DNA from 3 places in the Paenarthrobacter sp. NPDC018779 genome. Region 3 is predicted to be linked to each of the others. Evidence: riboswitches for the same ligand, from Rfam matches in the RefSeq annotation. Region 3 holds a riboswitch; each other region holds the start of a gene.
What was found. A riboswitch is a leader RNA that binds a small molecule or an ion and turns the genes downstream of it on or off. The one in region 3 is predicted to bind cyclic di-AMP.
Positions count from the first base shown of each region.

Region 1: it holds a riboswitch for cyclic di-AMP, as region 3 does, so the genes downstream of both, ACH488_RS13875 (NlpC/P60 family protein) here and ACH488_RS07030 (C40 family peptidase) in region 3, are expected to answer to the same signal.
Region 2: it holds a riboswitch for cyclic di-AMP, as region 3 does, so the genes downstream of both, ACH488_RS09650 (hypothetical protein) here and ACH488_RS07030 (C40 family peptidase) in region 3, are expected to answer to the same signal.

Region 1 is NZ_JBIRZS010000012.1:111,568-116,307, forward strand. Features, by position in the region: gene ACH488_RS13865 (NCS2 family permease) at 1-1,365, opposite strand, end outside; gene ACH488_RS13870 (copper resistance protein CopC) at 1,479-2,111, shown strand; cyclic di-AMP (ydaO/yuaA leader) riboswitch at 2,262-2,453, shown strand; gene ACH488_RS13875 (NlpC/P60 family protein) at 2,457-3,236, shown strand; gene ACH488_RS13880 (FAD-binding protein) at 3,437-4,168, opposite strand; gene ACH488_RS13885 (universal stress protein) at 4,582-4,740, shown strand, end outside.
Region 2 is NZ_JBIRZS010000006.1:168,741-173,480, forward strand. Features, by position in the region: gene ACH488_RS09640 (ArnT family glycosyltransferase) at 1-123, opposite strand, end outside; gene ACH488_RS09645 (glycosyltransferase) at 120-1,463, opposite strand; gene ACH488_RS09650 (hypothetical protein) at 1,682-2,530, opposite strand; cyclic di-AMP (ydaO/yuaA leader) riboswitch at 2,534-2,717, opposite strand; gene ACH488_RS09655 (ATP-binding protein) at 2,826-4,316, opposite strand; gene ACH488_RS09660 (response regulator transcription factor) at 4,320-4,740, opposite strand, start outside.
Region 3 is NZ_JBIRZS010000004.1:163,514-168,253, forward strand. Features, by position in the region: gene ACH488_RS07020 (HNH endonuclease) at 5-505, opposite strand; gene ACH488_RS07025 (NlpC/P60 family protein) at 748-1,512, opposite strand; gene ACH488_RS07030 (C40 family peptidase) at 1,610-2,356, opposite strand; cyclic di-AMP (ydaO/yuaA leader) riboswitch at 2,361-2,526, opposite strand; gene ACH488_RS07035 (M23 family metallopeptidase) at 2,666-3,496, opposite strand; cyclic di-AMP (ydaO/yuaA leader) riboswitch at 3,501-3,741, opposite strand; gene ACH488_RS07040 (metal-dependent transcriptional regulator) at 3,973-4,668, opposite strand.

The DNA.
Region 1 (4,740 bases), on a different contig from region 3:
GGGGTGTACTTCGCGGGCGCGGCCCTGGAAGGTGCGGATGAGGACGTAGGAGATGAAGCCTGCACCCAGGCCGTTGGCGATCGAGTACGTGAACGGCATGAGGGCGATGGTGAGGAACGCCGGGATGCCCACGCCCCAGTCCTGCCAGTCGATCTTGCCCACCTGGGAGACCATCATGAAGCCAACCACCACCAGTGCGGGGGCGACGGCTTCGAACGGGACCAGGTTGATGAGCGGCGTGAAGAACATGGCCACCAGGAACAGCACGCCGGTCACGATGGACGCCAGACCGGTCCGCGCACCCTCGCCGATGCCCGCGCCGGACTCCACGAAGATCTGGTTGGAGGAGACGGACGCGCCGCCACCAACAATCGCGCCGAGGGCGTCCACCTGGAGCACGCGGTCCACGTTGGGGATGTTGCCGTGCTTGTCCACGGTTCCGGCCTCGTTGGCCAGGCCCACCATGGTGCCCATGGCATCGAAGAAGATGCTGAGCAGGATCACGAAGGCCAGCAGGGCGGCCGCGATGAAACCAAGGTGTTCAAAGGCGCCGAAAGGGTTCGCCTTGCCGATCAAAGAAAGGTCCGGGGCGCCCCACTCGGAGAGCGTCGGTGCCACGAGGGACCAGCCGCGCGGGTTGACGTTCTTGCCGTCGAAGCTCGGGCCGATGTGGAGGGTGAATTCCAGGATCGCTGCCAGCGCGGTGGATACGACGATGCCGATGAGGATCGCGCCGCGCACCTTGCGGACCACCAGGGCGATGGTCAGGATCAATCCGACGGCAAACACCAGCGTGGGCCAGCCCATGAGCTTGCCGTCCACGCCCAAGCCGAGTGGAACGGTGGTGCCGGCGGCGTCGGGGATGCGCCGGACGAACCCGGCGTTGACCAGGCCGATCAGGGCAATGAAGAGGCCGATACCCACCACGATCGCGGTCTTGAGGGCTTCCGGCACGGCTTTGAATACGGCAGTCCGGAATCCCGTGAGGACCAGGATCAGCATGGTGAGGCCGGACAGGACCACCAGCCCCATCATGTCCGGCCACGTCAGCCCCGGGTGCGAAGCCACAGTCACGGCAACGAAGGCGTTCACTCCCAGGCCCGTGGCGACGGCGAACGGGTGCTTGGCCCACGCTCCCATGAGGATGGTCAGGATGCCCGCAACGAACGCTGTGGTGGCTGCGACGGCGGTGAAGCCCAAGGAGGCTCCGCTGGAGTCGGCTCCGGAGAGGATCAGGGGGTTCAGGACCACGATGTAGCTCATGGCAAAGAAGGTCGCGAACCCGCCACGGATTTCCCGTGAGTACGTGGAACCACGTTCGGAAATCTTGAAGTAGCGGTCTATGGCAGAACCTTGTTTAAGCATGAAGGTCTCCGGGGATCGGGTGAGTGTGCTCTCAAATCCTATGCCCGCGGCTACGGGGCGCCCGGACGATTCGCCTAGTCTGTAAGGAAGCCAACATTAGGAGAAACCGCCCCATGCGTACCATCCGCCCGCTTCTGGCCGCCGTCGTTGCCGCCCTTGCCTTCGCCTCGGCGGTACTTTTTGGTGCCGCCCCCGCGTCCGCGCACGACGTCGCCGAGTCCACCACTCCGGCCAACGGAGCCACCGTGGCGGCAGTCCCGGCGTCGGTCTCCATTACGTTCAACAACCGTCCGCTGGCCATCGGCTCCGGCGTTACGGTGACCGCGGGCGGCGAAAACTGGGCGGACGGCGCCGTCGAAATCATCGACAACCAGGCAGTCCAAAAGTTGCGCCCGGGAGCCCCGGCCGGCGAGTACACCGTGGTGTGGCGCGTGGTCAGCTCCGATTCGCACCCGATTGAAGGCACCTTCAAGTTCACGTCCACCGCGGGAAGCACGACGGCGGCAAGCGGCTCCGCGGGCGCCTCGCCGTCCGCTTCGGCCTCGGGCGCGGTGGTTCCGAGCGCGGGAACGGCAGCCCCGGGGACCGGCTCCGGCGAGTCGGCTCCGGCCGCCTCCCAGCCCTTCCCATGGAGCATTGTGGGCCTCGCTGTGGTGGCAGTGGGCCTGGTGGTTTTCCTGGCGATTACAGCCCGCAGGAAATTGGCCGCTTCCAACGAGGCCGAGGGCGATAATTCCGCGGAATGACGCGGTTTTCTACATACCTGCGAAAATCTCGAAAGGGTTACCGCGACACGCGCAAAGCCAACTCCTCGTTACTCAAATGTGACTTTGGCGTGATCATCCGTTACGGTAGTACCTGTGCCCAATCCATCTTTGGGGCACTTCCGGCCTGATTGCCTAGCTCTGCCGCAGTCCGGAATCCGTTCGCAGACAAACCTACGGCAGAGACGGGGAACCCATTTTAGGCCGCCATCGAGCGTGCCTTGGGGTGAAGTCACGAGGCTTCCGCTGAACAGCGGGGGATAGTGACCGGGTGACTCCCATCCGAATCCGACAGCTAACCTCGCAGGCATCGGGAGAGGCTTTTTCATGTCTTCACGCATTCTTCGCGGCCGTCGTAAGGCGGACATCGCACGTCCCAATCCGTTCATCTCCATCTCCAAGGCCGTTGCCAGCAACGCTTCCGGCGCTGGCCGCCAGGCAGCCGTCATTGCTGCAGCTTCCGGCCTTGTCCTGACCGGCTCCATTGCCGCCCACGCTGCCGAGACCCCCGCACAGGCTCCGGTCCAACGCGACTCCAGCCCGGCGACCGTTGCCGAAACCGTTGCGGAGACCCCCAACAAGGTAGTCACCGCAGCTGCAACGGCCACCATCAACTTCGAGCGCCCCGCGGTTTCCTCCGTCGCGGCTCCCGTTATCGAGAAGCCGGCTCCGGTGGCTGCGGCTCCGGCCAAGAAGGCGACCACTGCGACCACCACCGCCAAGGCTACTGTTGCAGCTACCGCGGCTGCCCCCGCCGCCGCGGCCCCTGCAGCAGCAGCACCCGCTGGCAGCGTCAACGCAGCCATGGTTGCCTCTGCTTACGCCCAGATCGGCATCATGCAGGACTGCACCGCCATGGTGGAGCGCGCACTCGGCTCGGCAGGCATCCCCGTGGGTGACCTCGCTCCGATGCAGTTCCTGAACTACGGCAAGGTAGTCAGCGATCCCCAGCCCGGCGACATGATCGTCCAGTCCGGCCACGTTGCCATCTACATCGGCAACGGCCAGGCCATCAGCGGTGGCATCAACGGCAACCAGACCGGCATCCACCCGATCAGCTGGCTGACCGCAACCGGCCCCATCACGTACGTACGCGCTGGCGCCTAAGCTTCACGCTTAAACACCAAGGCCGGCACCTGGGAGAGATTATTCTCCGGGTGCCGGCCTTCGGCTGTTAAGGGCTTGCTGGGTACTCAGGATCCCTGGCATTTGGCTGCTCGCAGCATTTGGCTGATCGCGGCAGCGGACATGCCGGTTGGTCAGGCGGCCGAGGTGCCCGTTTCCAGATGCAGCACTGTGCCGGCGCTTCAGGCGATCGCGACGCCCGGTCCGGCCGGGAGCGCCACCTTCGACGAGATCGCCTGTCCCACGGCCTTTGCCTGGCGGAGCACTTCCTTGGGGGTGGGGGTGATGAGTTCTCCGACGCCAACAAGGTGCATCCCGACCGCCCGCATGGCGGCCACGAGGTTCTGCCCGATCGCGATGCCGAGTTCGGCCAACATCCGGCGCAAGTGGCTTTGGGCGCAACGCGTCACCACAATGTGGTCCGCCAGAAGGATGCCGCTGGCCGTGTGCACGGCCCACTGGCGGGGTGTTGACTCAAAGGGTGCTGGGCCGAAGGGTGTTGGGTCGAAGGGTGCGAGTCCAGCCGTCGCCAGGCCGGGGCCGCCAACGCCGGGAGCCGAGAGGTCAGCCACGGCCCGCTGGCCAAGTTGCAGGCCCTGGTTGGCTCCCAGGAAGTCCAGGCGCACGGCTTTGGTAGTGCTCCGCACATCGAGCTGATGGCTGGCTGCGTAGTTCCGCAAGTGCCGGAGGATCTGGTTTCGTTCCACCATGGCCGCGGGGTCGCCAGCATCGCAGCGCTGCAGCATTCCCGTGTGGACTGAGGGACCGGATGTGGACAGGGATCCAAACCCGTCCACCACGATTGAGCCGACGCCGTAGCGGCTGAGCTCGCTGGCCACGGCAAGGCCGGAAAGCCCGGCTCCAATCACCACGGTGGTGGTGCGCTCTGTGCCGGAATCAGGCGTGAGTGACACTGCTTGGCTCCTCCTTGACGTGTGTGCCCGAAGGCATCGCGTTGTTTCGCGTCCAAGCTCCCCCAGCGTCCGCAAACAAATGGCCGGGTGTGTCCTGGAACACGCTTGCCGGCCATTCGGTGACTCGAACACTACAGAACTTTTGGGGCCGTGGATAGCCTCAATGGCAGCGTGTTTTTACTTGTTCATCAGGAGTCCAACAAGGACACCGGAAACCGAGCCCGGACCGTTATGCGGCGGGCGAAAAGTCGCCTTGATTCGGCCTTGGCAACCGAGAATAGTGGGCAGTGGAAGGGGATGCCCTGAACTTCTCCTTCCCCGGATATTCGTACCAGGCCGGGCGTGTCACCTTGCGGGGTGAAACCTCTGGCAGAATGACCGGAACAAAAGCAGCAGGTGGAGAGGCGGGCCCCATGGACCAGCACGGCAGTCACGTTGAAGAACCCCGGAGCGGCGACGGAGAAGCCGTTGCCCCTGGTGGAATCGTCGTCGGAGTAGACGGCTCGGAACACGGTCAATGCGCTCTGGTGTGGGCCGCCCGCGAGGCTGAACGCCGCCAACTTCCCCTTCAT
Region 2 (4,740 bases), on a different contig from region 3:
GGCTGAGGGGCGGACCCAGCGAGCCTGCCGGCCGAACGCCAGGCGCTGCAACCGTGATTTGGTCTGCTGGGTGGCCACAGGTTCCGCTGCGGCGGCCGTGCCTGGTTGGAGGGCGGTGATCACTTTGCTGCCACCTCCGTGGCCTGGTCGGGCGTCGCTGCTTGCGTAGGGCGGCGGAACACCCACAACCGGAACAGCAGGAACCGGGCCACCGTTGCGGTGAGGTTCGCCCCAACCACGGTTGCCACCTCAACCCAGCGGTCCGGCGTCGTGCTTCCATGCACCAGGGCGAGCGCACCGGAGGTGAGCGCCAAGCCGATGCCGAACACGATCAGCCCTTCGAAGTGGTGCCGTGCGTGGTTGCCGCCGTGGATGCCGAACGTGAAGCGGCGGTTGGCGGCGGTGTTTGCCACGGCGGTGATGATGAGCGCCAGGAAGTTGGCGAGCTGCGGGTCCATGAAACCGCGGCAGAACAGGAAGATCACCAGGTAGGCCACGGTGGACACGGCACCGATGAATCCGAAGCGCACAAGTTGCCCGAACAGGCTGGTGCGCGGCGTGGCCTCGGAGGTCCGTGAGGAAGCGGGGAGTGGTCCGCGGGCCAGGGCGGCACGAAGTTCGGGAACGGGGATGCGGCCGGTGACCAGGTCGCGCGTCAGGCGCGCCATTCCGCGGAGGTCGGCCAGTGCGGTACGTACGATGTCGACGCTTGAGTTGGGATCGTCGGTCCAGTCCACGGGGACTTCATGGACGCGGAGTCCGCAGCGTTCGGCGAGGACCAGCAGTTCGGTGTCGAAGAACCAGGCGTTGTCCAGCGTGTGGGGGAGGATCTGGTGGGCTACGTCCGCGCGGATGGCCTTGAAGCCGCACTGCGCGTCGGAGAACCGTGCACCCATGACGGTGTGCAGGAGGACGTTGTAGCTGCGGGACACGAATTCGCGCTTCGGTCCACGGACTACCCGGGAGTTGCGGGAAAGCCGGGTGCCGATGGCCAAGTCCGAGTGCCCGGAGATCAGCGGGGCCAGCAGTGGGGCCAGGGCGGCGAGGTCGGTGGAGAGATCCACGTCCATGTAGGCCAGCACGGGGGAAGGCGACGCGAGCCAGACCTGACGGAGGGCGTTGCCCCTGCCCTTTTCCTCGAAGCGCATGACGGCAATTTCGGGGAGTTCGCGGGCCAGTCGCTCGGCGATCTTCAGGGTGTTGTCCGTGCTTGCATTGTCCGCCACCGTGATGCGGAAGGAATGCGGGAAAGTGTCCACGAGGTGTCCGTGCAGGCGGCGCAGGCATTCCTCCAGGTCCGTTTCCTCGTTGTGGACGGGAACGGTGACGTCCAGGACGGGAACTGTGGTCCGGGTGTCCACGCGAGAGCGCCGCATCTGCCGGTGGGGCAAGGCAGGAGCGGCGGAGTGCCCCGCATGGGCGGGGTTCGGCAGCGCACTGGTGGCTGGATCTATGAGCGTCATGCATCCAGAGTGGAGCCGCCGATTGTGAGGGCTTTAGGCGGAAGCTGTGACGGGACTGTGTAACTTGGTTGGACGGAAACGTCGCCCGCGCGGCGGCCAGTGGAACGCGAACACCTTGGCGTGGGGACGCGAAAAGCCGCCCCCGGTCCCGCCGTGCGCATCAGTTGGGGTTGCTGCGAACGGCGGGAACAGGAGCGGCTATCGGGAAGCCTCCGGGCTTAGTACCAGTTGTTGGCCAAGTGGAAGGCAAGGGCGGCGGACGGCGAACCGTAGCGTTCCTTGATGTAGTTCAGGCCCCACTTGATCTGGGTCTGGTAGTTGGTCTGCCAGTCAGCGCCTGCCGTAGCCATCTTGGAAGCAGGGAGGGACTGGACAATGCCGTAAGCGCCACTGGAAGCATTGGTGGCAGTGGTCCGCCAGTTGGATTCCTTTTCCCACAGCGTGTTGAGGGCGGTCATTTCGCCCGGGCCCCAGCCGTAGTTGGCCAGGATGCTGGCGGCATAGGCCTTGGCTGCTGCGGGGTCGTCGATTGCCTTGGGGGCAGCTGCGGCGGCTGCAGCTGCTGCTGCCGCCTTGTCAGCGGCGGCCTTTGCTGCGGCGTCGGCGGCGGCTTTCTCAGCTGCGGCCTGTGCAGCGGCAGCCTGGTCGGCTGCGGCCTTCTCTGCGGCAGCCTTGTCTGCAGCTGCCTTGTCGGCGGCGGCCTTCTCAGCTGCTGCCTTTGCGGCCGCGGCCTGGTCCGCTGCGGCCTTGGCCGACGCTGCACGATCAGCGGCAGCCTTTTCCGCAGCTGCGTCTGAAGCAGCATTGGCCTTCGGGTCAGACTGTACGGCGGCTTGGGTCTGTGCGGCCTGGCTCAGTTCCGGCAGGTTGAACGCGGCGTTGGCGGCTTGTCCCAGCGAAGCGACGCCGAGTGCGGCGGCAACAACACCTGCTACGACCGACATGCGGTGGCCGGCCTTGCCCTGGCGCGCGGCGTTCTTCAGAACGGCCTGCGACTTGGTCAGGGGAGCATCGTTTTCGTCGCGATGACGCGCGGAATGGCGCGTCTGATCCTTGAATTCAGACATGTGTGATTACCTCTCAGCGCCTGCGGAGTTAGCTGTCGGGTTCGGATGAGGTCATCCGGCCGCGCGCGTAGCTGCGGCTTCACCCCAAGGGCCGGCGCAATGCCTGGCCCGGAGACTCTGGGTCCCCCGTCTCTGCCTCGATGAGAACGGAACTCCGGGAAGTGGCAGAGCTCGGCGCATCCCGGGTGCGGGCCTCTTGGGGCGACCCACCCTTTCGACGGTACAGGAGGATTTCGCTTAAGTCACATTTAGGTAACAGAGATCACGACGCCGGTGCGTCGCCTTGCCGGTTTCGTTACACCCGTTCGCTACTCACCGAGGGGAGGCGCAAGGCGAACTCCGTGCGCCCCGGTTTTGAGGTGACTTCGACGCTGCCACCGTGCGCTCCAACGATGGATTCGACGATTGAGAGTCCCAGCCCGGAGGTCCCTTCGGAGCCCGACCGTGCAGCGTCAGCCCGGGCAAAACGGGAGAAGATGCGGCCTTGGAAATCCGCGGGAATGCCGGGTCCATTGTCCGTCACGGTGACCACTGCACTCCCGTCCGCGCTCAGCATCACGCCGGTGACCACAGTGGTGCCAGGATCGGTGTGCTTGCGTGCGTTGGACAGCAGGTTGGCGAGCACCTGATGAAGTTGAGTGCCATCGCCACGGACCGTAATGGGCTCATCCGGAAGCTTGAGCTGCCACACGTGGTCCGGGGCCATGACTTTCTCGTCCGTCACGGTTTCGATGACCAACTGCGTCAGGTCCACGTCCGTGACCTTCAAGGGCTGCCCTTCGTCCAAACGGGCCAGGAGCAGCAAATCCTCCACCAGCGTGCTCATCCGCTCCGATTGGCTCTGGACGCGCGCCAGCGACTTGCGGCCATCCTCGGTGAAATTCTCGGTCATCCGCAGCATCTCGGTGTAACCCCGGATGGCTGTAAGGGGCGTACGGAGCTCGTGGGAGGCGTCGGCAACGAATTGCCGTACCTTGGTTTCACTTTCCTGCCTGGCTTCGAGGGCGCTGGCAACGTTGTTCAGCATTTGGTTGAGGGCGTAGCCCACGCTGCCTACTTCGGTGCCAGGGTGGGAGGCCGACGGGGGTACGCGCACCGCAAGCGCTACCTCGCCGGCGTCGAGAGGCAGGCGGGAAACCTTGGTGGCCACCTCGGACAGTTGCTCCAGCGGCCGCATGGTCCGCCGGATGATGACCGTGCCGGCCAGCCCGATCAGTACCAGACCGCCCAGCGATACGAACACCATGGTCCAGACGAGGGACGCTTCGGTGCTCTGCTTGTCAGCCAGCGGCAGGCCTGTCACGATCACGTCCCCGTAGGGCATCTTGACCGCCACCAGCCGGTAGTCGCCGTTGGAGAGCGAACGGTCCACGGGTCGGTTGTCCAAGGGGAGGTCCAAGAGGACCTGGTTGTCTTCGGCGGAGAGGGCCGCACGGTTTCCTGAAGCGTCAATGAGCCCGGCGCTACTGACGGTTGACCCGCTGATCCGCGCATTCAGGGTTCCGGCGCCCTGCCCACGGGCTTCGAGGGGGTCCGGCCGGCCGTTCGGGAAGCTGGAGGGTGGCCTGCCGAAATCAGTTGCGCGGCTGGACGCCTGCTCCAATTGCTTGTCCAACTGACGGTTGAACACCATGTCCATGGACGCATAGCTGACTACGCCCACCGCCCCGCAGATGGCAACGAGCAGTGCCATGGCTACGAGCACCAGGCGGGTCCGCAAATGCCAGGTGGATGGGTCCAGCCAACTCCGCTGCGTCTTCCTGGCGACCCCTGAGAGTGTGGTCAAGGCTTAGTCCGCGGGCTTGATGACGTAGCCTGCGCCACGCACGGTGTGGATCATGGGCGGGTGGTTGGCCTCGATCTTCTTGCGCAGGTAGGAGATGTAGAGTTCCACGATGTTCGCCTGCCCGCCGAAGTCGTAGTCCCACACGCGGTCGAGGATCTGGGCCTTGCTGACCACACGTTTGGGGTTCTCCATGAGGTAGCGCAGGAGCTCGAACTGGGTTGCCGTGAGGGCGATGTCCTCGCCGGCCCGGGTTACCTCGCGGGTGTCCACGTTCAGGGTCAGGTCGCCCACTACGAGTTCTGCGGTGTCCATGGCGGCAACACCGGAACGCTGCACCAAGCGGTGAAGGCGCAGCAGCACTTCTTCCATGCTGAACGGCTTGGTCACATAGTCGTCACCGCCCGCAGCCAGGCCAACGATTCGG
Region 3 (4,740 bases):
TCGATCAGGCAGCGGATTCCGGCAAGAGGAACGGGTCCCAGTCCGGCGCAGGTTTCTCGAGTTCTTTGATCTGCCACATGGTTCCCGTGGGCGCGCCGGGCGTGAACCGAAGTTTCCAGCCCATCTCGGCGAGCGTCTGGTTGCTCTTGGCGTTATTGCATTTCAAGCACGCCGCAACCAGGTTTTCCCAGGAATCCGCGCCGCCCCTGGATTTGGGGTGGACGTGGTCTATGGTGTGCGCTGTCTTGCCGCAATAGGCGCAGCGGTGGCCGTCGCGGCGGAGCACCCCGCGGCGGCTCACAGCGGTGATCCTGTTGTACCGGGGACGGATGTAGCGGTTGAGAAGAATCACGGACGGACGTCCCAGAATCTCCTGTGGCCCGACGACAGGTTCGCCGCCTTCGGCCACTACGCTAGCTTTCCCAGTCAGCACAAGGACCAGCGCCCGGCGGAAGGTTACTACCGCCAGCGGTTCATATCCAGCATTCAGAACGAGTGTGCGCATGCACGTACCTCTTCACGGCCGCACCCGTCAGGGGCACGAGGGCCGGCTGCCCTCTGCATGTACGGGCTGTGGATCGACACCATAAGGGTAAGCACTTATATGCCGTATCAACGAATTTTCGGACCGGTTCCCGGGCGGTGTCGGCGAATGTTCATGTGCGGGACACCTTGCCTGGCCCTCCACGAGGGCCTAAAAGCTGAACGCCCCGCAGGAAATCCTGCGGGGCGTTCAAAGAAGCTGTATCAGCCGTTCACGCGGATGAAGACCGGGCCGGAGCCGACGTTCACGCTGAAGAGTGCGGTGGTGGATCCGTTCCATCCACCGTGCACTGCCATGCCGTTACCGACGTACACGGCGATGTGCGCCATTCCACCGTAACCACCGTTGGCGTAGTACGCGAGGTCGCCCGGCTGCGCTTCGGCGGCGCTGACGGTGCGGCCGAGGGAGAGGTAGCCGGCGGGCCAGTCGTGGAAGTTGATGCCCACGGCGGCCAGCGAGTTGGTCACCAGCATGGTGCAGTCCTGGGTCACGCCGAGCTGGGCGTAGGCTGCCGCGGCGATGGCAGCACCGAGGCCGCTGGACGCTGCCGGAGCCTTGGCGGCCGGGGCCGGGTTGCTGACGGCTACGGTGGCACTGGCGCCAGCAGTAGCAGTGGAGCCGGAGCCGGTTTTCGCTGCGGGCTTCTCAACTACGGGAGCCGGAGCCTCCACCGTGGTGACCACCGGGCTCTCGTAGGAGATGGCCACAGTGGAATCGGCAGCGATGGTGGACTGCGTGACTGCCTGGACATCAAGGGCCGTGGTGGCCGTGGACTCACGCTGGACGTTGGTGTCGGCGGCATTCGCAGCAACGCCACTGGTCAAGACCAGTCCTGAAGCGGCAGCGATCACAACTGCCTGGCGGCCGACGCCACCGGCGTTGTCACTGACAGCCTTCGCGATCACGGCAAGGGAGCTGGTCTTGGGGGCCTCAGCTCGGTGCCGTGCAACCTTGTGTGCACTGGTCATTTTTAATCTCTTTTCGTTTCCGCACGCGGTTGGGGCACGCACGGTTTGCGGGCAAGCCAGCACTTGGGGGGCATGCTGGCGTACCCCGAACGGGGTTTTAGCGGAGGGTGAAGAATGAAGACGTGCCGGTGGAAGCCACCGAGTGGAGCAAGGTTCCCTGGCTCGGGTTGAGAGCGCTGATCATCATGCCGTTGCCGACGTAGATGCCAACGTGTGCGCCGCCGTTCTGCATGACCAGGTCACCCGGCTGCGGCGTGCTGGTGGCCTTCATGGCAGTCCAGGCGTTGACGCGGGGAATGCTGATGCCGGCCTGGGCGTAAACCCACTGGGTGAAGCCGGAGCAGTCCCAGCCGTTGGGGGTGGTGCCGCCCCAAACGTAGGGGTGGCCGATGCCCGTGTAGGCGATCGCGGCGAGGCCGGAAGCTGCGGCGCTGGAGGCCGTTTCCTTGGCGTCGGAAGACTGTGCGGTGAGCGAGCCGGCGGCCTGGCTGCCAGTGGTCTGGTTGCCAGCTGTCTGGGAGCGCTGGGTGGTCTGCGACGCGCGCTGGACCTTCGGGGCTTCCTTGGTGGCCACGACGGGGCTCTCGAAGGAAACAGTGGCCGTCGGCTCTGCGGTGACAACCTCGGTGGTGAGGAGCTGCTGCGTGCTCGTCTCGGCCTTGGAAACATCGGTGTCCGCTGCCTGGGCCGGAAGGCCGACGCTGAGGACGAGGCCGGAGGCTGCGGCAAGAACTGCGGCCTGGCGGCCAACGGTTCCGGCATTCGCTGAAACAGCCTTCGAAAGAGTGTTCAACGGGTGAACCGTCTCGGCGCGGTGGCGCGCAGGGGTAGTGCGTGATGACACGTAGGTAGCCTCTCCCAATGCCTGCGAGGTGAGCTGTCGGATTCGGATGGGAGTCATCCGGCCACGCGCTTCGGGAAGCTTTGTGACTTAACCCCAAGGCCTTCTCTCGAAGACCAAAAGTGGTTCCCCCGCCCCTGCCAGACGAATTTTGCGAACGGACCTTGAGTGGTGGCAGAGCTAGGCAATCCACTCAAGTGCATCGGCCCCCTAAAAAGCCGATGCGCTTTAGACGGTACAACAGTTGAACACGAATGTCACATTCAGGTCACGGGGTGTGTCGCGAATGCGAGAGACGACCATCGACTTTGCTTAGAGCCAGCCCATGGGGTCCACGACTTCGCCGTTGACCTGGACCTCGAAGTGCAGGTGGCAGCCCGTGGAGGCGCCCGTGGTGCCGCTCAGGGCAACCACGTCACCGCGGTTGACAGTCTGGCCAACCTTCACGTTGAACGACGACAGGTGGTTGTACGTGGTTTCAAGGCCGTTGCCGTGATCCACTACAACGCGGTTGCCTCCGCCGTACTCGTGCCACCCTGCGAACGTGACCTTGCCGGCTGCTGCAGCGTGGACCTGGGTTCCGCACTGCGCAACGAAGTCCTGGCCGCGGTGGAAGTCGCCGGTGCCGCCGGTCAGCGGGCTGACCCGGTATCCGAACGGAGAAGCGGTGGTCAGCGTGTCCAGCGGGCTGCCAAGGGTTCCTTTGGAGGAACTGGCCTGGATGCTGCCGACGGACTGGGCGCTGAGCAGCTGCTTGAGCTTGCCGTCGGGATCGGCCTTGGTGGCCACCGCCGCGCGGCTGAAGTCGATTTTGGCCGACGCTTCCGCGGAAACCTCAGGCTGGCTGCCACCGGAGACGGCCAGGGCAGCTTCTGTTTGGCCCGACTCGGAGGTGGCCATGACGGGGCTTGTGGCCGGCAGACCGACAGTGAGGGCAAGGCCGGTGGCGGCAAGAGCCACTCCGGCTTTCTGCCCTACGCCACTGGCTGCGGCGAAATCGGCAACCTGGCGCAACGGGCTCTTACGGCGGCGCACCTGACGCTGGGTGTCGCGGGGCCGGATCTCCGTTACGACGCGGGCTGGCCGCAGCTCAGCAGCGGGGCCGGACGCGCGTCGGCGGCCCCTGACGTTCTGCGATGTCAAACTCTGTTCCTCTCTTGAAAGCCTGCGAAGTTAGCTGTCGGATTCGGATCAGAGAGTGCAAAGACCCGGCCCGCACGCAGCGCATACGGCACACAGGTATCCCGGAGGAAATTGCGTAAGTAGGCACTGCTGCTGCGGACTTCACCCCAAGGCTGCTTCTTCAGGCAGCCGATTGTGGTTCCCCCGCCTCTGCCAGTAGTGGATAACACCCCTGATCTGCTGGCAGAGCTCGGCTCCAGATCAGGTAACGCTTTGGTATCGGCGCTAGTAGATAACTATAGGGGATTAAAGCCTTCGGTAATAAATTCGTTATCTTCCGGCGGCGCCGCTTTCAGGGGCGGGCCCTTAGCACCTTTCGGCGGAAACTGCAGGTCACGCCGTTCCACCCGACTCTGGTAGTGAGATCAGACACTCCGGCCGGGGACACAAGTGAGGCACCCATCCTTTTCGGGAGAGGTGCCTCGAAAGTCCTACGTTCAGCCAACCGCCACGAAGACGTGGGCAGCAACTTCGGGGGGCAGTTCCAGGGCGCCCTCGATGCCGGGGACGCGGACGGAGATGTACTCCCCTACCCGCGCCAACGAAACTGCCGCGCCCGGACGGATCCCGCCTTCATCGAGTTGAGTCAGGAGCTCGGGCTCAACCTGGATGGGTTCGGCCAACCTGCTCACCACAACCCGTGAGTCCGTGGCGTAGCCGTCCATGGCCTGGATGAGGTTGACGTCGCCCTTCAAGGAGATCTGGCTGGTCCGCCCACCGAGTGCTTCCAGGCCCGGGATCGGGTTTCCATAGGGTGACTCGGTGGGGTGCTCAAGCAACTCGTACAGCCGGCGTTCAACCCGCTCACTCATCACGTGCTCCCAGCGGCAGGCCTCGTCGTGGACATAGGCCCAGTCCAGGCCGATCACATCGGCCAGGAGGCGCTCGGCCAGGCGGTGCTTGCGCATCACCTCGGTGGCCCGCTTCCGGCCAATCTCGGTCAACTCCAGATGGCGGTCATTGGAAACGACCACCAGGCCATCGCGCTCCATGCGGCCGATGGTCTGGGAAACAGTGGGACCGGAATGGCGCAGGCGCTCGGCAATGCGGGCCCGAAGAGCAACGATGTTCTCTTCTTCAAGCTCCAAAATGGTCCGAAGATACATCTCAGTGGTATCGATCAGATCCGTCATCCAGCTCAGCTCTCCTCGAACGCAGTTCTCGCGTAGTGTCCACCGTACCGCGTCCAGACGAGGCGGCCGGTC